2 regions of the Devosia sp. J2-20 genome follow, and region 2 is predicted to be linked to the other one. Evidence: predicted binding sites of a transcription regulator. Region 2 holds the regulator's gene; the other holds the start of a gene.
What was found. The regulator LexA, encoded in region 2, represses DNA repair genes until DNA is damaged. The targets are predictions, from matches to a motif close to TGTTCNNNNTGTGTTCNG.

Region 1 (11,882 bases), 1.9 Mb from region 2:
CCACCCCGGCCCCATGGCTCAGCCCGCTCAGCAATTGGCTGGCCTCGGTCAGCACATCCTCGACCTGGCCGCGCTGCTGCCCTTGGATCGACTGGGCAATCTGGCTGCGCTCGATCTCGTTGACCGCGCCTACTTCAAGCATGGCGTCCACAAAGAACCGCAGCCCGTCCTGGGTCGGGGCGCGGCCCGCCGATGTGTGCGGCGCTGCGATCAGTCCGAGATCTTCAAGATCGGCCATCACATTGCGCACCGAAGCGGGGGATAACCCCCTTGCAGCATGCGGCTGAGATCGCGCGAGCCCACTGGCGCGCCTGTATCCAGGTACCGTTCCACAATTTTGCGGAAAATGTCCTGGCTGCGGGCGTTGAGCACACTCAAAAAGTCTTCCGGGAGCTTGCTCATGATTATTCGATAAAATCGTCCGCTTTAACTGTGGTCTCTTATTTAGGCGCATTGCTGCCTCCCGCCAAGCGTCCGCGGCTTGTGAGGCGGCGCTATGAGGGTTAAGAGGCGGTTAACTGCAATCGCCAAGTGGATTTCTGATGCGCCCTTCAGGACGTCAAGCCAACCAGATGCGCGCCGTCGCCATTGAACGCAACGTCGCCATGAAGGCGGAAGGCTCCTGCCTCGTCTCGTTCGGCAACACCAAGGTCATGGTCACCGCTTCGGTTGAAACCACGGTCCCGGGCTGGATGCGCGGCAAGGGTCAGGGCTGGGTCACGGCCGAATACGGCATGCTGCCGCGCGCTACCGGCAGCCGCAATCGCCGCGAGGCGACCGCCGGCAAGCAGACCGGCCGCACCCAGGAAATCCAGCGCCTGATCGGCCGCAGCCTGCGCGCCGTGGTCGACATGCAGGCCCTCGGCGAAGCCCAGATCACACTCGATTGCGATGTGCTCGAGGCCGATGGCGGCACCCGCACCGCCGCGATCACCGGCGCCTATGTGGCGCTGGCTGACGCCATCAGGTGGATGGATGAGCGCAAGCTGACCAAGGGCAAGGCGCTGCGCGATTCGGTGGCCGCGGTTTCCTGCGGCATCTATCGCGGCGCTCCCGTGCTCGATCTCGACTATCTCGAAGATGTCGAAGCCCATACCGACGCCAATTTCGTCATGACCGGCGCCGGCAAGTTCGTCGAAATCCAGGGCACAGCCGAACAGCAGCCCTTCAGCCGCGACGAGCTCAACGCACTCATGACCCTGGCCGAACAGGGCATTGGCGAACTCACACACATTCAGCAGGCAGTACTCTCGGCATGATTTCCTGGCTCAAGAATCTCGTCACCGCCAAACCGGCACCGCGTCAGCCCAGCACCATGCGCGATGCCTCGCCGGAAAACTGCGCGCTGTGGCGCGATGTATCCCGGGCGCTTGATGCCAAGCCGAAAGGGTCGAGCAAGTGAGCCTTCCCCGTCTGCGCGCTGGCGACAAGCTGGTGCTGGCCACCCACAATGCCGGCAAGCTCACCGAATTCCGCGAGCTGTTCGAACCCTTCGGGCTGCAGATTGTCTCGGCGGGTGAGCTGGGTCTGCCCGAGCCCGAGGAAACCGGCACCTCCTTTGCCGAAAACGCCCGCCTCAAGGCCCATGCCGCCGCCAGGGCCACCGGCCAGCTGGCGCTGAGCGACGATTCGGGTCTGTGTGTTGATGCGCTCAATGGCGATCCCGGCGTTTACACTGCCGACTGGGCCGGCGTGCCGCGTGACTTTGGTCATGCCATGCAACGCGTGCAGGATGCCCTTCAGGCCGCTGGTGCCACCACGCCGCAGCAGCGCAGTGCCTCGTTCAATGCCACCATGTGCCTGGCCCATCCCGATGGCCGCGACGTGCTCTATGTCGGCAAGGTCGAGGGCCAGCTGATCTGGCCACCGCGCGGCAGCATCGGTCATGGCTATGATCCGATGTTCATGCCCGATGGCCACACCATCACCTTTGGCGAAATGCCCGCCGAAACCAAACACTCATGGGCCCCGGGCCAGCAGGGGCTCAGCCATCGTGCGCGCGCCTTCAACCAGTTTTTCGAGGCCCAGATTGAGAAATAACCCCAACGATCTGTTCGGGGTCTATGTGCACTGGCCCTTCTGCGCCAGCAAGTGCCCATATTGCGATTTCAATTCCCACGTCCATCGCGGTCCCTTCGATGAGGATGGCTATGTCGCGGCCTATGAGCGCGAGATCGCCCATGCCGCCCAGCTCACCCCCGGCCGTGTCGTGCAGTCGATCTTTTTTGGCGGTGGTACCCCCTCGCTGATGTCGCCCAGCACAACGGGCCGCATCATCGATGCCATTGCCAGCCACTGGACCGTCGAGCCCAATGCCGAGATCACGCTTGAGGCCAATCCGACCAGCGTCGAGGTTGATCGCTTCCGGGGTTTCCGCACTGCGGGCGTCAATCGCGTCTCGCTGGGCGTGCAGTCGCTGCGCCCCGGCCCGCTGGCCGAACTGGGCCGTCGCCATTCCGTCGAGGAAGCCGTGGCCGCGGTGCGCATCGCCCAATCGGTGTTTGAGCGCTCCAGCTTTGATCTGATCTATGCCCGTCCCCGCCAGACGCTTGACGATTGGGAAGACGAGCTCAAGGAAGCGCTGTGGATGGCGCAGGGCCATATCAGCCTTTACCAGCTGACCATCGAGCAGGGCACGCGCTACTTCGACCTGCATGCCGCCGGCAAGCTGGCCATGCCCGATGAGGATCTCTCGGCCGATTTCTACGAGATGACCCAGGAGCTGACCGCAGCGGCCGGCCTGCCCGCCTATGAGATTTCCAACCATGCCCGCCCCGGCCAGGAGAGCCAGCACAACCTGCTGTATTGGCGCTATGGCGAATATGCCGGCATTGGTCCGGGGGCCCATGGCCGCCTGATGATCAACAATCAGCGCCATGCCACCGCCGACGAGAAAATGCCCTTTGACTGGCAGAAGAACGTCGTCGCCAATGGTCACGGCATGGTGGTCGACGATGTGCTGACCTGGGAAGAACAGGGCGACGAATTCCTCGTCATGGGGCTGCGCCTCAAGGAGGGCATTTCGCCCGCGCGCTTTACCGCCATTTCCGGTCGGCAGATCAATGCCGCCCAGATCGCGGCGCTCAAGGGCTATGGCTTTGTCGAGACCCTGCCCAATGGCAATATCCGCGTCACCGACCGCGGCTGGCCCGTGCTCGACGCCGTCGTGGCCGATCTGGCTGCCTAGAGCTTTGGGCCTTCGAGCCGGCTCGCCCCGCCTGCGCCCACCTGCATCAGCGCCAGCGCATATTCGCTGCGGCCATTGCTGAGGAACCGGAACACCCCGTCACGGCCGTTAAACCCGGTCGGGGTGGTCATCAGCATCGGGTTATAGGGCGGATTGGCCAGCGACAACGTGTTCACATTGGCCAGAATGGTGGCGGTATAGGCGATGGTTGCCAGCGCATGCGGCTGGCTGTTGAACCGCGCCTGATAATCGGCCCGGATCGCCGCCATCCCCGCCGGATCAACGGCTGGATAGAGCGCCCCGCTCAGCGATGGCGTGGCTGCAATGGTCGTGTCGCCCTCCCAGTCGGCCGAGCCGACAATCTGCACATCCGCCGGGCTGACCCCGGCCTGCGCCAATTGCGCACCAAACGCGGGTGCCGTGGCGCGGTCGGGAATGAACAGCGTATCGATAAGCCCTTTCTTGATCAGCGGCAGCGCCTGACTGACCACCTGGCTGACCTCGCTGGCGCCCGAGAACGTATAGACCGCACTGGGGGACAATCCCGCCTGCACCGCCTGCTGGCGGAATGCGGTCTGCAGTGCCTGACCATAGGCCGAGCTGGGAAAGGCCCCGGCGACGCCGCGCCGTCCCTTGGCTTTGACATAGCTTAGCGCCCGTTTCATCTCCATGTCGGGCAATACGCTGAGCAGATAGACCCCCGGCCCGGCCGCACCCGGATTGTTGGAAAACCCGATCAGGGGCACGCCTGCCGCGCGCGCCGCCGCGCCCGCAGCCGTCACCGAATCGCCGCGCAACGGCCCCAGAATCAGCTTGGCACCCGAAGCGATGGCGGCCTGGGTGGCGCTGGTTGCCCCGGCCACCGTGCCGCCGGTATCGCGCAGGGTAATCGTGGTGTTCTCGGCAATATTGGGATTGGCCTCGATAAAGGCCATGGCCAACCGGCTGCCATTGGCCATGGACTGGCCCACACTGGCCAGTCCCGCATTGCCGGTCAGTGGCAGCAGCAGTGCCACCTGTACCGGCCCGCGACCAAACACCTGACCCGGTCCGGCGGTGGTCAATGGCGTCATGGTCTGGTTGGCTGTAGGCTGGCTCGAACCACCAAAGCCGAAATCAATAGTGCGCGAGGCAATATGGATGGGCGAGCAGGCGCTCAGCACAAACAGGCCGACGATGGCGAAAGCCTGTGTTATGCCCCTTTGCGCAAGGCGATGACCTGTTCTTGTCCAACCGGTCATTGCGGCCCTTTCAATGCTAGCAGTCTGTTAACAGTTTGGGACCAATTGCTTAACCAATTCTCAACCTGCGGAGCCAGCACTCATGGCTGAAACCAGCCCGGGCTATTTCATTGCCGGCAACACCTTCACCGCGCCGCCACTGGCGCCGGGCCTGTATGTTGTGGCCACCCCGATCGGCAATCTGCGCGACATCACCATCCGCGCGCTCGAGACCTTGGCCGCGGCCGAGGCGGTGCTGTGCGAGGACACCCGCATGTCTGCTCGCCTGCTCGACCACTATGGCATCAAGACCCGCCGCATTGCCCTGCACGAGCACAATGAGCGCGCCAAGGCCGACGATATCGTCGCCCGCATCGCCGCCGGCGCCACCTTCGCCCTGATTTCCGATGCGGGTACGCCTTTGCTGTCCGATCCCGGTTTTCCGCTGATCCGCGCCATGGCCGAAGCGGGCCAGCCCGTTTTTCCCATTCCGGGGGCCTCGGCCTTGCTCTCGGCGCTGGTGGTGGCGGGCCTGCCCACCGACGCCTTTGCCTTTCACGGTTTCCTGCCGCCCAAGGCAGGCGCCCGCGCCAATGCCATCAAGGCGCTGGGCGATTCACGTGAAACCATGGTCTTTTATGAAAGCCCGCGCCGTCTCGACGATACGCTGGCGGCGATGGCCGAGATCTTCGGCGAGCGCCAGGCCGCCGTCGCGCTGGAACTGACCAAGCGCTATGAGCGGGTGCATCGCGGCACGCTGGCCGAACTGGCCGCCATCTTTGCTGAAGGCGAAACCAAGGGCGAGGCGGTTATTGTCGTGGCTGGCGCTGCCGCGCCATCCGCTCCCGACGCTGCCGACTGGCAAGCCGCCCTGCTCGAGGAAATGGCCGATCAGCCCCTGCGCGCCGCCGTCGATACAGTCACGGCGCGCTACGGGCTCAAGCGCAAGGATGTCTACAATGCAGCGCTCGCCCTCAAAGCCGAAAAATAAGGCGCGCATCGCCGCCTATCGCGGTGGTCATCGTGCCGAAGCGCTGGCCGCGCTGTTCCTGCAGTTGAAATTGTACCGCATCATCGCGCGGCGCCACAAAACCCCGGTCGGCGAAATCGACCTAATTGCAGAGCGTTTCGGCACCACCGTATTTGTCGAGGTCAAGGCTCGTAGGACGGCAGCGCGGCAAGCCGAGACACTCGAGGCGGTCAATACCAGCCGCATCACCCGCGCAGCCGATTACTGGCTGGCCCGCAACCCCGCCAAAGCCGATACCGATATGCGATTTGACGTGATTTTCCTTGCACCCTGGCGATGGCCGCGCCATGTCATCAACGCCTTCGACGCTAGCTGAGAGACACCATGACGCTCAAAGTCGCGGTCCAGATGGACCATGTAGCCACCATCAATCCCACCGGCGATTCCACTTTCGCCATGATGCTCGAGGCGCAGGCGCGCGGCCACAAGCTACTGCACTACACCCCTGACACGCTGGCGCTGCGCGACAATGTGGTGACCGCGCTGGCGGCCTCAATCGAAGTGTTCGACCGGCCCAAGGGTGAGCATTTCCAGCTCGGCGAGGAAACCCGCGTCGATCTGTCGACACAGGACGTGATCCATATGCGTCAGGATCCGCCTTTCGACATGAACTACATCACCATCACCCATCTGCTCGAGCGGCTGCATCCCAAGACGCTGGTGGTCAATCCGCCCGCGGCGGTGCGCAATGCCCCCGAAAAGATCCTCGTCACCGATTTCCCCGAGCTGATGCCGCCAACCCTGGTGACGCGCGACCGGGCCATGATCCACCAATTCCGCCGCGAGCACACCAACATCATCGTCAAGCCGCTCTACGGCAATGGCGGCGCGGGCGTCTTCTTCCTGCAGGAGGGCGACCACAATCTGGCCAGCCTGCTCGAACTGTTCGAGGCCAATTACCGCGAACCCTTCATGATCCAAAAATACCTGCCCGACGTGCGCAAGGGCGACAAGCGGATCATCATAATTGATGGCGAACCCGTGGCGGGGCTGAACCGCATTCCCGCCGATGGCGAGGCGCGCAGCAACATGCATGTCGGCGGCCGGCCCGAGCTGAGCGAACTGACCGCTCGCGAGCGCGAAATCTGTGCCGCGATCGCCCCGGCGCTCAAGGAACGCGACATGATCTTTGTCGGTATCGACGTGATTGGCGACTATCTCACCGAGATCAACGTCACCTCCCCCACCGGCATCCGCGAGATCAAGCGCTTCGGTGGTCCCGATATCGCGGTCATGATCTGGGACGCCATCGAAAAGCGTCGCGCCAGCTAGGCCCGGGGTGGGCAAAACCACCCTAACCCGTTACCTCTAGGAAAAATTCGGGAACAGCGTCATGCCCACAACGACATTTCTGGCCGCCTTCGCGACCTTGTTTGCCACCGTGGGCGTGGCCGATATCGCCTTCATCTTCGCTGCGCTCACCAAGCGCAATTCGGCCAAGGAACGCTTTGCCTTTGCCACCCGCGGCGTGCTCATTGCGGCCGTGATCCTGCTCACCTTCGGTGTGCTGGGCAATGTGATCCTGGATCTGTTCGGGATCTCTATTCCGGCCCTGCGCACCGCCGGTGGCCTGCTGCTGTTCCTGATCGCCATCGACATGGTGTTTGCCCGTCATTCGGGCGGCACCGGCACCACCGACGAGGAAGAGGTCGAGGCCCGCCAGCGCGATGACATCGCCGTCTTCCCGCTCGCCATGCCTCTATTGGCTGGTCCAGGCGCCATCAGCGCGGTGATCCTGCTGACCACCGGCGCCAAGACGGACCTGGAATTCTGGGCCGTGCTGGTTGCGGTGGTGGTGATCCTGTTTCTGGCCTGGCTTACCCTGCTGGTGGCTATTCCCATCCAGCGCCTGCTCGGTGTCACCGGCCTGGCGGTGGTCTCCCGCGTCGTCGGCATTCTGCTCGCCGCCCTGGCGGTGCAATTCGTCTTTGACGGCATCAAGCAGAGCGGCATTCTGGGCGGCTGAGGCTGCCCGCTGGGGCCGGCCAACGGCTTCCAAACCCCGCAAATCCGTAAAATTTTACCGTTAAGCAAGTCTTAACGCTAAGATTGACCCTGCGCGTGAGGTGGCGCACATCAAGGGCCATGACGTGACTAGGAGGACGCCAATATGCGTGTTGCAGCTCTTCTCGCTCTACTGATTATGGCCATGTTTGCCGCCAGCGCCTCGACCGCCACACCGGTGCGCTCCGAAATGCTCACACCCCTGGTGTTCGACGCCACCTGAGCGATAGGCCCCATGCAAAAGGGCGGCCGACCATGTCGACCGCCCCCAGACATCTCGCATCTTAAAGTCTACTTCTTTGCCGAGTTGCCGGTGCTGCCTGAGCCAAGACCGGTAATCGGCTTGGCGGCTTCAACCTTGTCTTTCTTCGGCTTCTTGGCTTCTTTATTGCTGCGCATCTGACCCTTGGCCATCTCACATTCTCCTCAGTGCCGGCCAGAGGGCCGACATCAATACCGATTTGACGCTAGACCTGCCCCCTTGCGCTGGCAAGGGCTAGACTATTTGGCGGCCTGACAGCGCCCGCTTGGCGCCAGCGCGGCAATCGCGCGCGGATCGCACCCGGTCTGCAGGAAGGTCAGCCAGTCATTCTGGTCGCCGTAATAGGCGTTGCGGTCAACTTCGCCCCGCACACCCCGCACCACGCCGGTCTGTGTCCACTGCCAGAACGTCCAGGTGCGGTTCGAATAGCGCTCATGGGGCTCGGCAGCGGTTGAACGCAGCCAGAAGGCATTGGGGAAATACTCGCCTTCGAGCACATCGCGGTGAAAGTTCATATCGGTATAGATCAGCGGCAGCTTGCCGGTGTGGCGCTCCATCACGTCGAGCATCAGGCGGATCTTTTCGAGCGCATCGGCGCGGCTCGGCTTGTTCTTGCAGCTCGAGTGATTGTTCCACTCCAGATCAAGCACGGGCGGCAGCGCGTCGGGATCATTGGGCACATTGGCGACAAACCAGGCCGCCTGTTCGGAGGCCAGCGAACACCAGGTCATGAAGTGATAGGCACCGCGCGGCATGCCGGCATCGCGTGCCCGTACCCAGTTTGTGCGGAAATTGGGGTCGAGGTAATCCTTGCCCTCGGTCGCCTTCATGAAGACGAAATGGATGCCCGACTGAAAGGCGGTACGGAAGTCGATATTTTCCTGATAGCGCGCCACGTCGATGCCCTGCACCGGCATGCCGCGCGCCCGGTCGACGCCCGAATGGGGCCGGTTATCGCCCTGAATGGGGCCATAAAGTCCGCCGCCTGACGAGCAGGCTACAACAAACCCGGCCAGCAATGCGGCCACGGCACCCTTTGCGATCGCGGAATACGAGGGAAATGGGCGGCTGAAAACCATCTGGGGCAAACTCTACGCAGGTACAAAATCTGCATTTGAATCAACATGGCGCGGTTAATGGATGCTTAGGTTAACCAGTAAGGCAGCTGGCGTGGTTAACAGGCCATTTTCCGTTCGCTTTACGTTCTTGTTCCCATCGACAGGCTTTGCTAGATTTGCCGCAGGGTTTGGGGGAACAGGCCGTGGTCACCCGTGTTGCCACTGTAGCGTTTGAGGGCATTGAGGCTGTGCCGGTCGATGTGCAGGTGCAGATCGCGCCCGGCATGCCCAAGTTCATTCTGGTGGGTCTGCCCGACAAGGCGGTCAAGGAAAGTGGCGAACGCGTCCGTGCCGCGCTCGTCGCCTCAGGCATTGGCTTGCCGCCCAAGCGCATCACCGTCAATCTCGCACCGGCCGACCTGCCCAAGGAAGGCAGCCATTACGATCTCCCTATCGCGCTGGGCATCATGGCCGCCATAGGCGCCCTGCCCCAGGATGCGCTGGATGGCTATCTGGCCTTGGGTGAACTGGGACTCGATGGCCGCCTGGCCCATGTCGGCGGCATTCTGCCCGCCGCCATTGCCGCCCAGGGGCGCGAACTGGGCCTGATCTGCGCGGCGCAATCGGGCGCCGAAGCCGCCTGGGCCGGCGAGGATCTCGATATTGTTGCTGCCGACAGCCTGTTGGCGCTGGTCAATCATCTGACTGGCCATCAACTGGCACCGCGCCCCTCGCCACGCAAGTTCGTGCCCACCAGCGGCCTGCCTGATCTCAACGAGGTGCGTGGCCAGTTAGTAGCCCGCCGTGCCCTCGAAGTGGCTGCCGCTGGTGGCCATAACCTTTTGATGATCGGTCCTCCTGGGGCCGGCAAATCCATGCTTGCAGCACGCCTGCCCTCCATCCTGCCACCGCTCAATCCACGCGAACTGCTCGATGTGTCGATGATCCAGTCTATTGCGGGGGAGCTGGTGGGTGGGGCCATATCGGATCGCCGCCCCTTTCGGGCGCCGCATCACTCGGCCTCCATGGCCGCGCTGGTGGGCGGGGGGCTCAAGGTGCGCCCCGGCGAAGTCAGCCTCGCTCATAACGGCGTATTGTTTCTCGACGAATTGCCCGAATTCGCTCCCGCCGTGCTCGACAGTCTGCGTCAGCCTCTGGAGGCCGGCGAGACGGTGATTGCCCGCGCCAATGTCCGCATCAGCTATCCCAGCCGGGTGCAACTGATCGCGGCGATGAACCCATGCAAATGTGGCCTGGCAGGCACGCCCGGTCACACCTGTCGTCGCGGCAAGGCGTGTGTCGATGACTATCAGAGCCGCGTCTCGGGACCGTTTCTGGATCGTATCGATATTCGCATCGATGTCCCCGCCGTCACCGCCGCCGATATGATCGCCCCCGGCACAACCGCTGAAAGCTCTGCTGAAGTCGCGGCACGCGTTGCCAGAGCGCGCGAGCGCCAGCGCCAGCGCTTTCTCGAACACGGGGCACCCGGCGTCTTCAACAACGCCGCAGCCGGCCCCAGCCTGATTGAATCGGTGGTCAATCCCAACAAGGCCAGCCAGACCCTGTTGCTGCAGGCCGCAGAGCGCTTCAATCTATCCGCCCGCGCCTATCATCGGGTTCTCAAAGTGGCACGGACCCTGGCTGATCTGGCCGGCGTCGACCGGGTTGAGCGCCCGCATATCGCCGAAGCGCTGAGCTATCGGCTCAATCTGGGGCAAGCCTGATGCGACATCGCATTTCCGCCGGGGCGCTGGTGATCCGCGATGGTCGCCTGCTGTTGCTGCGCCATTTCAAGCCGGACCGCTATGACTTCTGGGCCCCGCCTGGCGGTGGTGTGGAGGGCAATGAGACCCTCGAGGCCGCCGCCGAACGCGAAACCTTTGAAGAAACCGCGCTGCGCGTGACAGCGCGACGTCTGGCTTATCTCGACGAGGTCTGGAGCCCTGATGACCGCACCATGAAATTCTGGTTTCTGGCTGACTACTGCGCCGGTGAAATCGACCTGGGCAGCAATCCTGCGCTCGATGAGTCCATTATCGAGGCTGCATGGATCGGACCAGGCGATCCCCTGCCGGGACGTATGGTATTCCCTGCCCCCCTGCACGACCGGTTCTGGGATGACCTGGCGTCGGGGTTTGAACAGCCGGTACGCCTGGCGCTGCAACGCCAGCAGGTCTGAGGGGGTAAGACCTGTGCATAACTGCGTGGATAAGTGTTTCACGTGAATCCGTCTGGTTACGCGTTGCCAGCGGGCTGAGGCTCGCGCCCGGCCCAATGCTGGCCATTTTTGTTGACCAAGCTGCTTTCCGATCAGACCTCGTTAACGCGCAGCGAATAAGTCTGTGGCCTGAAAGTAGTAGGGTGTGATGACGCGTTCTGGCGAGCTGGTGCAGTGGAATAATAAGGGCGGCTACGGCTTCGTGCGCGATCAGGCGGGCAATGATTTCTATGTCCACATTTCCAAGCTCGTTGATGGCCAATTGCGTCCCCGCATTGGCGATCAGCTGACCTTTTCGATCGCTACCGGCCGCAATGGCCGCCCTGCCGCGATCAATGTCGCGGTGTCCCAGGCCGCCCCGATACCCAATCGGACAATGCGCGACATCAAGCGCTCACCGAGCTCGTTGTCGAGCTACAAGGTGGGGCTGCGGACTGCGGCGGCCACGGTGATGACCCTGCTGATTCTGCTGGCCATAGCGACCGAGCGTGTGCCGGTCTGGTTTGGTGGTAGCTATGCCCTGATGGGAGCGGCATCCGCCCTGCTCTATCGCTTCGACAAGCTCTATGCGCTCAGCGGCCGATGGCGGGTCAGTGAGACCAATCTGCATGTCGTCGATTTCTGCTTTGGCATTATCGGCGGGCTGGCAGCCCAGGAAGTCTATCGCCACAAGACGGTCAAACCGCGCTTTGTTGCCGCCACCTGGACCATTGCGCTGGTGCATGTGATCGGGCTGGCGGCGCTGGCCCTGGGTTGGGTCAGCGTCGCCTAGCCCTGAGCGGGCTAGTGGAACTGGGCGGTCTCGGTTGATTCGCCCATTGCGGTCGTGGCGCTCTTGCCCTGGCTGACTGCCATCGAGACCGCATCGAAATAGCTCGTGCCCACTTCACGCTGGTGCCG
Region 2 (11,882 bases):
GGTCCGCAGTCCAACCCGGCCGGTGTGCGCCGTTACATGCTGGGCGTTTACGCGCGCGAATGGGTCGAGCCCGTCGCCGCGGCGCTATTGGCCAACCGCGCCATCAAGGCCTGGGTGGTGCATGGCAGCGACGGGCTGGACGAGATTACGGTGACGGGCCCCAGCTTTGTCGCCCAGATTGCCAATGGCGATCTGCGCAGCTTTGAAGTGAGCCCGGAACAGGCCGGCCTGAAACAGCACGATCCCAAGGATCTGCTGGGTGGCGATCCCGAATACAATGCCCAGGCCATCCACGCCCTGTTTGACGGGCAGAGCGGCGCCTATCGCGATATCGTGCTGCTCAATGCCGGCGCGGCGCTGATTGTGGCCGACAAGGTGGCCGATCTGCGCGAAGGTGCAGCGGCGGCGGCCGAGCTGATTGACAGCGGCAAGGCCAAGGACACACTGACCCGCCTGGTGGCGGTATCGAATGGACGCGATGCATGACCGATATTCTCAAACAGATCGAAGCCTATAAGCGCGAGGAAATCGCCGCTGCCAAATCCATGCGGCCCTGGGCCGAAGTGGTGGCCCAGGCACATGATCAGGCGCCGACGCGCGGCTTTATCAAGGCGATCAAGGCCAAGCGGGCCAAGGATGAATATGCGCTGATCGCCGAAGTGAAGAAGGCCAGTCCGTCAAAGGGCCTGATCCGGGAGAACTTCAACCCGACCGAAATCGCCCTGGCTTATGAAGCAGCCGGCGCCGCGTGCCTGTCGGTGCTGACCGACCGGCCCAGCTTTCAGGGCTCGCCGCGCTTTCTCAAGGAAGCCCGCGCGGCGGTCAAACTGCCCGTGCTGCGCAAGGATTTTCTGTTCGAGACCTATCAGGTGGCCGAGGCGCGCGCCTGGGGGGCGGACTGCATTCTGATCATTCTGGCCGCCGTGGGCGATGATGTAGCTCGCTACCTGCTCGATGCCGCCGAAGAGTGGAAGATGGATGCGCTGGTGGAAGTGCATGACCAGCTTGAGCTTGATCGGGCGGTGGCGCTGGGCGCCGAGTTCATCGGCATCAACAATCGCAATCTGCGCACCTTCGAGACGACGCTGGAAACCTCGGTCAATCTGGCCGTTGGCGTGCCCAAGGGGACGCTACTGGTCAGCGAAAGCGGTATCGTCAATCACGAACACCTGCTCAAGCTCGACCATGAAGCCGGTATCGGCAGCTTTCTGGTTGGCGAGAGCCTGATGCGCCAGGACGATGTGACCGCGGCAACCAGAGCGCTATTGCATGGCGCCGCGCAGGCTACGCCCTGATGGCCGACGGGCTCACCCATCTCAATGCCCGGGGCGAAGCCCATATTGTCGATATCGCCGACAAGCCCGCAACAAGGCGGCGCGCCGTGGCACAGGCCCGTATTGTCGGGCAGCCGCAGACGATTGCCACCATTATGGGCGGCAGCCTCAAAAAGGGTGATGCGCTGGCGGTAGCGCGGATTGCCGGTATCATGGCGGCCAAAAAGACCGCCGAGCTGATCCCGTTGTGCCACCCCATCCCGCTGACCAAGGTCAGCGTGGAGATTGCCGAACATGGCGAAGATGCCATCCTGATTGTGGCGACGGCTGAAACCACCGGCCAGACCGGGGTCGAGATGGAAGCATTGGTGGCTGCCTCCACGGCGGCGCTGACATTGTATGACATGGCCAAGGCGATTGATCGCGCCATGGTGGTGACCGATATCTGCCTGATGGAAAAATCGGGCGGCAAGTCCGGGGATTTCGTGCGCGCATGAGCCTGCTCCCCGTCGAAGAGGCCATTGCGGCCATTCTCAAGCGCGTGCCGACGCCGGTCGGCGAAACCGTGTCGCTGGATGCGGCGGCGGGTCGGGTCTTGCTCGAACCGGTCAAGGCCCGCCATGACCAGCCGCCCTTCAATGCCAGCGCCATGGATGGCTATGCCGTCGGTGCCGCTGACATCATGGAAGGTCACAGCCTCAAGGTCGTGGGGACCTCGCAGGCCGGGGCCAGTTATGCCGGACGTCTGGGCCCGCACGAAGCGGTCAGGATTTTTACCGGTGCGCCGGTGCCCGAAGGGGCCGATGCCGTCATCATGCAGGAACAGGCCCAGCTCGACGGCGATCAGGTTTCGTTCAGCATCGAGCCCTTGCCGGGGCGCAATATCCGGGCCCTGGGCAATGACTTCACCACAGGCCAGACGCTGATCGAGGCTGGCGTCCGACTGACCCCGATGCAGATTGCCGTGGCCGCGGCAGCCAATACCCCGACGCTGACCGTGGCGCGACGGCCGCGTATTGCGCTGCTGGCGACGGGTGATGAACTCGCCCTGCCCGGCGCGGCGCTGGGGCCTGACCAGATCATTGCTTCCAACAGCTTCGGGCTGGCGCCCATGCTGGCCCCCTATGCCCATACCATGACCGATCACGGCATTGCCCGCGATGACCGGGAAGCCCTGCGCGACAAGCTCAGCGCCATTCTGGCCGATGCACCGGACGTGCTGATCACGACCGGGGGCGCCAGCGTTGGCGACCACGATATCGTGCAGGAAATTCTCGTTGAACTGGGCGTGACGCTGGATTTCTGGCGCATCAATATGCGCCCGGGGAAGCCCCTGATGTTCGGCACGATCGGCAAGACGCTGGTATTTGGCCTGCCGGGCAATCCGGTTTCGGCGATGGTCACGGCGATTGTTTTCATCAAACCGGCGCTGCGACACTGGCTGGGCCTGACGCCGCAGACGCCCTGGCACCTGCCACTGGCTGCCGCGACCCCAGCCAATACGGCGCGACGGCATTTCATGCGGGCACAGTTGCAGCAGACCCCCAATGGTCCAATGGCGCTGCCAATTTCCCAGACCGATAGTGGGCATACTTCATCCATGGCGCTGGCTGACCTGTTGATTGTGCAGCCCGAACAGGCCCCTGGACAGGCGGCGGGCACGCTGGTCGAAACCATTGTGGTCGACGCCTTCTAGGTTTCGGGCCGCCCCATTTGCAGGAAAATCGTCGGGGATATTGCAGAACATAACTGGAACACATATAGTCGTTCTGTCTATGTTCCGATTCTCACCCCGAGGGGCCTATGCTGACGCGCAAACAACACGAGCTGTTGATGTTCATCCATGAACGGATGAAGGAAAGCGGCATTCCGCCATCGTTCGACGAGATGAAGGATGCCCTCGATCTGGCGTCCAAGTCGGGCATTCACCGGCTGATCACTGCGCTGGAAGAGCGCGGTTTCATCCGCCGCCTGCCCAATCGGGCCCGGGCGCTGGAAGTCGTTAAGCTGCCGGATTCGATGAACCCGTCGCTTGGCGGCCGTAAGGCGCGCTTTGAGCCATCGGTGATCGAAGGCAATCTTGGCAAGGTGGCGAGCCCGCCATCGCGTGTCGCCGCCGATGATGATGGCGTGCGCTCAATTTCCATCCCGGTGATGGGCCGAATTGCAGCGGGTACGCCGATCGAGGCCATTCAGAGCCATTCCCACACCATTATGGTGCCGCCTGAAATGCTGGGCAGCGGCGAGCATTACGCACTGGAAGTGCGCGGTGACTCGATGATCGATGCCGGCATTTTTGATGGCGACACGGTATTGATCAAGAAGCAGGATGCGGCCAGCACCGGCGAGATCATCGTGGCGCTGGTGGACGATGAGGAAGCGACGCTCAAGCGCTTGCGCCGCAAGGGCAATACGGTGGCACTTGAAGCCGCCAACCCGGCTTATGAAACCCGCATTTTCCCGCCTGACCGGGTCAAGGTTCAGGGCCGGCTTGTCGGGTTGCTGCGTAAATATTGATGGGGGCGGCGACGCCCGAAGCGTTGATCGCGGCCTATGGCGAGGCGATCAACACGCATCGCTTCGCGGTCGTCGCGCCCTTGATCGCCCAGGATGCCAGTTTCTGGTTCAATGATGGCTCTCATCTTGGCATTGCAGCGATACGCGATGCCTTTGAAGCCACTTGGGCACGGCTGGTTGACGAACGCTACTGGCTGGAAGACCTGATCTGGATCGTAAAAGGGCAGGATATCGCGGCCTGTCGCTATCGGTTCTGCTACACGGCGGTTGTGAACGGAGATGTTCAATCTGGTGCCGGTCGCGGCACCTGCATTGTCGAGCGGCGCGTGCAGGGCTGGGTCATCGTTCACGAGCATCTGAGCGCCTTGGCCTAGCGGCGAGCGGTGCGTGACTTCGGGAGTCACGGGCGATCAATGCCGGTATTGGCGTTCAGGCCGGACCGGTGGTCTTGATGCGCAATGTGGTGACCCACTTGTCAGGATCGGGTTCCTGCTCCGGGTCGGTCTCGTAGATTTCCAGACGACAGGCAAAGTGATGACCGTCGGACTGGGTTGCGCTATCCCATTCAATGCCCCGCTCCTTGGCCCAGCCGATCAGCATGGCTGTGGCATCATACAGATCGTCATAGGGGCCGGTATGGGTGGTCCAGACGTAATGCCCCGCCGGTAGTTGCGAGAATTTGACGGTGTCGTCACCCGCTGCCGCGCGGTCCACCGGGACCCCGGCTTCCACTTCAAGCGTTCTGGCCATATCGATGCGGTTATATTTGTAGAATGGCGCGCCGGTCGGCGTAATGCCATTGGCGGATAGCCAGGAAAATAGCGCCGGAAAGCCCTCATTTGCGGGCTGCGCCATTTCGGCCATCGATACGGTAAAGCTGATATAGGCGTAGGTCTGGACCGGCAGGTCCTGGAAACGTGGAACAGTCAGCATAAGGCGCTCCTCCCGCAATATCATGCAGTCGCGCAGTTCAGCCGCCTGCATCAATGCCGGTGACATTAGAATGGCGCGCGTCAGCGGGCCAGTACCATTGAGAGAATCAATCGCGCGCGTCTGGCGGCGGTACGTCGGTGCTGGTGCGGCACTCGATCAGCCACACATCATAGACCGCGTGATCGACGGCGTTGAGCGCTGGGCTGTCGGCGAACATCCAGCCGGTAAAGATGCGCTTGGATGTGCCGGTCAGGCTGCGCTGATCGACTTCGAGAAAGGCCGATGTCCGCTGGGTCTCGGTGGCAGCGCGATTGTAGCAGGCGCGCGGGGTGATCTCGAGCGCGCCGAACAGCACGGTTTCATCGATATAGACGTCGAAGCGGGTGATGCGGCCGGTGATCTTGTCGAGCCCGGCAAAGGTCGCCACCGGATTGGCAATGGGCTGGGCCGATACGGGCGCTGCAACGCCAAAGACGCCCAGCGCCGCGAGCGGCGCCAGGGTCATCATCATGCGGGCAAGAGTTTTGAGATGGCGCAAGGCGCCGTCCTTATTCTGGCGACCAGGCGTCGTAGTCACCGGTCACGCGGGGGCGTTCGCCCTTGTTGAGCAGGCTGCCATCGGGACGATAGGCGGCTGCCGTGCCGGTCAGGTTCTGCTGATGGGGCAGCTCCCAGCTCTTGGCGACATAGTTGGCCTTGGTTGGCACGATGTCGGTGCGATAGTGCATCCAGCCGTGCCAGCCCTGACCAATGGTCGAGGCGTCAGCGGGGCCGGCATAGGTCACATAGCGCCGATCAGCCTTGCGATCCTGGAAATAGCGATTGCCGAATTCGTCGCTGCCGACATAGTCGCCGAAGCGCCAGATCCACAGACGGGTGCCCCAGGTCTGACCACCCCACCAGGAGAAGATTTCGCTCAGGAACTGCTTGATACCGGATTTAGCCAATTGTCGATTCCGCCGTCGATAGCTGCGAGTGCGCCGGGTGTAACATGCGTGGTCAGATCAGCCTAGTGTTTGGCGGGTTTTTCGCGCGCTGTTTTCGTGCCTCGCTCACCCTTCTATAGGAGGGGCATCGGGGCCAGCTTTGCAGTGAGTGCCACCCTGCCCTGCACACAGCATCTGGTAGTGGGTCACAGGCAGATCACCACAAGCACTGGTAGTGGGCGCATTGTGGATTTCGCGTAATTTTTCTGCGCTTGACAGCTTTGTGACGGTTTGATTCGACGGTGTTGGTGGCATGGTTAGCCCATTGTAAACACCCGCCTGGCGGAGAATTTAGCCGTGGAATCTCGGCACTTTAGCGGGGCTTGTTCGGCTCACATATGCGCCGTTCACGTGATGCTCCAGCCTGCATAAAAGGGGGCGGCCAAGTCCGCGTTTTCCTTGCAGTTTGTCCCCACTATCCACATAATGAGCCTACTAGTGGTTGTCTGAACCACCCCTCCAACCACTAGACCTTGTGATTTCTTGCGTTGACGCATCGTTTGAATCGGCAGATGTTTTGGACAGGCCGACAACACACCATGTCGTCGGCTCAAGACCCCTGCTCAAAGCACTGGCATCAGACCGGCGCCATACAGGGGCACAGGCAAGTTTTTCGAGCCCGGCCACGGGCTCGGTTGGTGACGCGTCAAAACAGATTTGGGTGAGAAGCCGGGTTTTTCGGCTCGCGGGCATTTGTGTGCCCGTTACATTGGGGACTAAGACGACTATGCGCATTGAACGCCGGTTTACCAAAGCCAATGAAGACCGCTACGCCGGTCTCGAATTCCGCTCGGCCACGAGCGAGATTCGCAACCCGGATGGCTCGGTCGTCTTCAAGCTCGAAGATATCGCCATCCCCAAGAGCTGGAGCCAGGTTGCGGCTGACATCATTGCTCAGAAATACTTCCGCAAGGCCGGCGTCGCCAAGGCCCTCAAGAAGGTTGAAGAGAACTCCGTGCCGTCCTGGCTGTGGCGCTCCGTCCCCGACGAAGCTGCGCTCGCCAAGCTGCCGGAAGATGAGCGCTATGGTTCGGAAATGGACAGCCGCCAGGTGTTTGATCGCCTGGCTGGCACCTGGACCTATTGGGGCTGGAAGGGCGGCTATTTCGACAGTGAAGAAGATGCGCGCACCTTCTTTGACGAACTGGCCTATATGCTGGCCAGCCAGCGCGTGGCGCCTAACAGCCCGCAATGGTTCAATACCGGTCTGCACTGGGCCTATGGCATTGATGGTCCGGGCCAGGGTCACTTCTATGTGGACCCCTTCACCCACAAGCTGGTGAGCTCCAAGAGCTCGTATGAACATCCCCAGCCCCATGCCTGCTTCATCCAGTCGGTCAATGACGATCTGGTCAATGAAAACGGCATCATGGATCTGTGGGTGCGTGAAGCGCGCCTGTTCAAATATGGTTCGGGCACCGGCACCAATTTCTCGGCCCTGCGCGGTTCGGGCGAAAAGCTCTCGGGCGGCGGCAAGTCCAGCGGTCTGATGAGCTTCCTCAAGATTGGTGACCGGGCGGCCGGCGCCATCAAGTCGGGCGGCACCACCCGTCGCGCCGCCAAGATGGTGGTGCTGGATATCGATCACCCCGATGTCGAGGAATACATCAACTGGAAGGTCAAGGAAGAGCAGAAGGTTGCCGCTCTGGTGACCGGCTCCAAGGTCGTCTCCAAGCACCTCAAGGCCATCATGAAGGCTGCCGTCAACTGCGAAGGCAGCGGCGATGACTGCTTTGATGTGGCGATGAACCCCGCGCTCAAGCGCGAAGTGCGCGCTGCCAAGAAGGCTCTGGTGCCCGAGAACTACATCTTCCGGGTCATCCAGTTCGCCAAGCAGGGCTATACCGATATCGAATTCCCGGTCTACGACACCGATTGGGACAGCGAAGCCTACCTGACCGTTTCGGGCCAGAACTCGAACAATTCGGTGCGGGTGAGCGACGAGTTCCTGCGCGCCGTTGAAGGCGATAGCGACTGGGATCTCAAGGCACGCCAGTCCGGCGTTGTCACCAAGACCCTCAAAGCCCGCGATCTGTGGGAACAGGTGGGCTATGCCGCCTGGGCCTCGGCCGATCCCGGCATTCAGTACCACACCACCATCAATGAGTGGCACACCAGCCCCGAGGCCGGTCCGATCAATGCATCGAACCCCTGCTCGGAATACATGTTCCTTGATGACACCGCCTGCAATCTGGCATCGGTGAACCTGCTGCCCTATCGCAACCAGGATGGCTCGTTCAACACCGCTGCCTATGAGCACACCGTGCGTCTGTGGACCGTGGTGCTGGAAATCTCGGTGATGATGGCGCAGTTCCCATCCAAGGCGATTGCCGAACGGTCGTTCGAATACCGCACGCTGGGTATCGGTTACGCCAATATTGGCGGCTTCCTGATGACCTCGGGCATTCCCTATGACTCCAAGGAAGGCCGCGCCATTGCCGGTGCTGTCACCGCCATCATGACCGGCGTGAGCTATGCGACCTCGGCCGAAATGGCCAAGGAGCTGGGACCGTTCAAGGATTACAAGCGCAATTCCAAGCACATGCTGCGCGTCATCCGCAATCACCGCAATGCCGCCCACGGCAATGCCGAAGGCTATGAAAAGCTCTCGATCACCCCCGTGCCGCTCGATCATGCTTCGCTGATCGACAGCGAATTGAGCGAACGCGCCAAGATCGCCTGGGACAACGCGCTCAAGCTGGGCGAAAAGCACGGCTACCGTAACGCCCAGGTTTCGGTTATCGCCCCGACCGGCACGATCGGTCTGGTGATGGATTGCGACACCACCGGCATCGAGCCAGACTTTGCGCTGGTCAAGTTCAAGAAGCTCGCCGGTGGCGGTTACTTCAAGATCATCAACCGCGCCGTGCCACCTGCCCTGCGCACGCTGGGCTATTCGGAAGCCGATATTGCCGAGATGGAGGCCTATGCGGTCGGCCATGGCAATCTCAACCAGGCACCGGGCGTCAATCCATCCACGCTCAAGGCCAAGGGCTTTACCGATGAGAAGATCGCCGCGCTGAACGCTGCGACCGCATCGGCCTTCGACATCAAGTTCATCTTCAACCAGTGGACACTGGGTGCGGACTTCCTCAAGACGCTGGGCGTCACCGATGAGCAGCTGGGCGATTTCTCGTTCGACCTGCTCAGCTTCCTGGGCTTTTCCAAGAAGGATATCGAGGCGGCCAATATCCACGTCTGTGGCGCGATGACCCTGGAAGGTGCCCCGCACCTCAAGGCCGAGCATCTGCCCGTGTTCGATTGCGCTGCGCCTTGCGGCAAGATCGGCAAGCGCTCGCTGTCGATTGAATCGCACATCCTGATGATGGCCGCCGCACAGCCTTTCATCTCGGGCGCGATTTCCAAGACCATCAACATGCCAAACGACGCGACCGTCGAGGACGCCAAGCAGGCCTATATGCTGTCCTGGCGCCTGGCCTTGAAGGCCAATGCGCTCTATCGCGATGGCTCCAAGCTCAGCCAGCCGCTCAATTCATCCGTGCTGGCTGCGGCCGACGAGGATGAAGACGAGGATGCTGCCGAGGAAATGGCGGCGATGTCGTCTGCCGCCCGCGTGCCGCAGGTTGCCGAAAAGATCGTCGAGCGCATCGTTGAAACGGTCATTCGTGACCGCGAAAAGATGCCTGATCGCCGCAAGGGTTACACCCAGAAGGCCGTCGTTGGTGGCCATAAGGTCTATCTGCGCACCGGCGAATATGATGATGGCCGTCTGGGCGAAATCTTCATCGACATGCACAAGGAAGGCGCAGCCTTCCGCGCGATGATGAACAATTTCGCCATCGCCATCTCGCTGGGCCTGCAATATGGCGTGCCGCTGGACGAGTATGTGGAGGCCTTCACCTTCACCCGCTTCGAGCCTGCCGGCATGGTCATGGGCAATGACCGGATCAAGAACGCCACCTCGATCCTGGATTACGTGTTCCGCGAACTGGCCGTGTCCTATCTCGATCGGGACGATCTGGCCCACGTCAATCCCGAAAGCCCGACCTCGCTGGGCAAGGGAGCCGACGAAGACAAGGCAACCGGGCGTCCCGCTGCCAACACCCCGGCCCCCATGCCTGCCGACAAGTTCGTGTCGCGAGGCATGACCCGTGGTCGCGTCAGCAATAAGAGCCTGATGATCGTTTCGGGCGACCATCACCTGAACCCGGTTCAGGCGATGCAGACCTCAACGGTCACCGCGCTCAAGGCGGCAACGGCGCTCAAGCCCGACAGCCAGGTAGCCCCCGCGGCCTTCCCGGCCGCCGAACTGAGCCCCCTGCCCAGCCCGCCACCGAGCAAGGATACCGGCCTGCTGCGCGCCGAAGCCCAGATGAAGGGCTATACCGGCGACCAGTGTACCGAGTGCCATAATTTTACAATGGTCCGGAACGGCACGTGCTTGAAGTGCGATACTTGCGGGACGACGACTGGGTGTAGTTAGTATAGTCTCGCAGAAATAGTTGTGTCGCCCGCCATTGTTTTGGCATTTTGGCGGAATGTCTTGGCACTATTGAGAGCATAATATTGGCACCTAAAATAGAAAAGCCCGGGAAACCGGGCTTTTTGCATATGATGGGCAGCGTCGGCGTGAGACCAAACTGGAAAGGCTTCGGCACCACCATCACACGGGCTATTTCTGAAGCTAGTTTTGAACGACTGTTTTGGGGCCGTGAGTCGTCGTGCAGCTTTTGCCGGCCGCCCGACGATAGCCGACACTCGGAGTGCTTCGTGCCCAACGGCTAAAATGGGGCCGATTGCGGACTGTCCGCCTTTGGGGGCTGCATTAAGGGAAGCAGCTATAGAGCACGCGGCCGGTCCAACGGCTTATTGGGGCCGGAAGCCGTCCATCCCGCCCACCTCTTCGCTTACCGGAGATGGGCCATGACAGCTAACGAGGCCAGTTTTTCTGGCCCAGCACTGCATCCTTGAGCTCGCTCCAGGCACGTGTCTTCAATGACCTTCCGACAACGCGAGCTGGGAGGCAGGTCATTTCGCTGAGCGGAGGGCAATGACGAGCAGGGCAACTCCGGCGAGCGAGCCGAAAACCATGACGCCAATGCCCGAGAAGATCCAGAAAACGTCCATCTCTTGGCTCCTTGTTTGTGGGGCGAGAACGCCCGGGGCAAGACCGGGTATCCGTCCGCTGCTGCGCGGCTAAGACTGCACCTGGGCGACGGCCGCGCGGGCGTGCACCGAAATGAACCTCCGGTGCACCCGCCCGCCCATGATCGTTAGCCACAGGCACGTGGCGATCTCCGCGAGCGCTGCAGGGATCACGGCTAACGGCGAGACCATCGGCTCGAGCTCAGGGGCGAGGAAGACCACGAACAGGTCGGTCCAGTAGCCGGCGAGCGCCAGCATCATCACGATACCGAGCAGCTTCGGCACGAAGCCTGAGCGGTAGAACAGTAGACCGATGGTGAAGCACCATGCGCCAAAGAAGATGCCGTTCGCGGTGTAGCCGTAGGCATGCAGGTTGAGCAGGAACTGGATGAGGTCCTGCACCTGCTCCGGCGGGAAGGACGGCAGCGCACCGTTGACGAGGAGCAGCACGCCGAAGTGATAGACGACGTTGGCGCCCATCCACGGCAGTCGCAACAGGTTTAGAAAGAGTGCGAGCAGCGCGAGGTTCTTGTCGACCTGCTTCAGGAGCACCCAGAAGGCGAGACCGAGGAAGGCGTCGAGCAGCAGCACGATAAGATCGGCGATACCTGCCAGCGCGTAGGTGGTCTGGTCGGCCGTAATTGCCGACATCGTGGCCGCCGCGTCGCCCTGTACGACCATGCCGGTCCTCACGGAGAATTCGGCGAAGCCGGCGAGGATAGCCACGCCAAGATAGGCGAGACCGGCCGCACGGGCCCAATTAAAGCGCGTCGTTTCATTGGCAGTGTTGGTCATGGAACTCTCCGATTTGGCAAGGCGGTGACGGTCGCCGGCCGCAACCAGCGGCCGGTGGGATGACGGTGGGCAAAGGCGCGAGCGCCTTCGCGTGAGATTGGAACGGAGGCGCTAGGCGGCAGCGCGTACCGGGAGGGGCATGGCGACGTTGACCACGACCGCGCCCACCTTGTGCCGCTCGGAAACCCGCCGATACGCGTCGGCAATGCCAGTCAGCGGCTCGATGCTGTCGATCACCGAGCGGACGACGCCGCTCTCGACGAGGTCAGCG

Region 1: a site for LexA is predicted at 8,894-8,911, ahead of AC0L37_RS18460 (YifB family Mg chelatase-like AAA ATPase). Genes of this name have one in related genera too.

Annotation. Positions count from the first base shown of each region.
Region 1 covers NZ_CM147870.1:3,710,811-3,722,692, reverse strand. Annotated here, with positions in the region: partial or broken gene hrcA (heat-inducible transcriptional repressor HrcA) at 1-405, opposite strand, end outside; gene rph (ribonuclease PH) at 543-1,259, shown strand; gene AC0L37_RS18510 (hypothetical protein) at 1,256-1,402, shown strand; gene rdgB (RdgB/HAM1 family non-canonical purine NTP pyrophosphatase) at 1,399-2,040, shown strand; gene hemW (radical SAM family heme chaperone HemW) at 2,030-3,187, shown strand; gene AC0L37_RS18495 (penicillin-binding protein activator) at 3,184-4,428, opposite strand; gene rsmI (16S rRNA (cytidine(1402)-2'-O)-methyltransferase) at 4,511-5,398, shown strand; gene AC0L37_RS18485 (YraN family protein) at 5,367-5,753, shown strand; gene gshB (glutathione synthase) at 5,762-6,709, shown strand; gene AC0L37_RS18475 (MarC family protein) at 6,771-7,403, shown strand; gene AC0L37_RS18470 (hypothetical protein) at 7,733-7,855, opposite strand; gene AC0L37_RS18465 (glycoside hydrolase family 25 protein) at 7,943-8,731, opposite strand; gene AC0L37_RS18460 (YifB family Mg chelatase-like AAA ATPase) at 8,965-10,488, shown strand; gene AC0L37_RS18455 (NUDIX domain-containing protein) at 10,488-10,943, shown strand; gene AC0L37_RS18450 (DUF1294 domain-containing protein) at 11,131-11,754, shown strand; gene aceA (isocitrate lyase) at 11,766-11,882, opposite strand, start outside.
Region 2 covers NZ_CM147870.1:1,801,518-1,813,399, forward strand. Annotated here, with positions in the region: gene trpD (anthranilate phosphoribosyltransferase) at 1-486, shown strand, start outside; gene trpC (indole-3-glycerol phosphate synthase TrpC) at 483-1,295, shown strand; gene moaC (cyclic pyranopterin monophosphate synthase MoaC) at 1,295-1,771, shown strand; gene AC0L37_RS08840 (molybdopterin molybdotransferase MoeA) at 1,768-2,970, shown strand; gene lexA (transcriptional repressor LexA) at 3,078-3,791, shown strand; gene AC0L37_RS08850 (YybH family protein) at 3,791-4,165, shown strand; gene AC0L37_RS08855 (GyrI-like domain-containing protein) at 4,221-4,724, opposite strand; gene AC0L37_RS08860 (DUF2155 domain-containing protein) at 4,831-5,235, opposite strand; gene AC0L37_RS08865 (NADH:ubiquinone oxidoreductase subunit NDUFA12) at 5,273-5,656, opposite strand; gene AC0L37_RS08870 (vitamin B12-dependent ribonucleotide reductase) at 6,438-10,154, shown strand; gene AC0L37_RS08875 (DUF4386 domain-containing protein) at 10,868-11,611, opposite strand; gene AC0L37_RS08880 (NAD(P)-dependent alcohol dehydrogenase) at 11,723-11,882, opposite strand, start outside.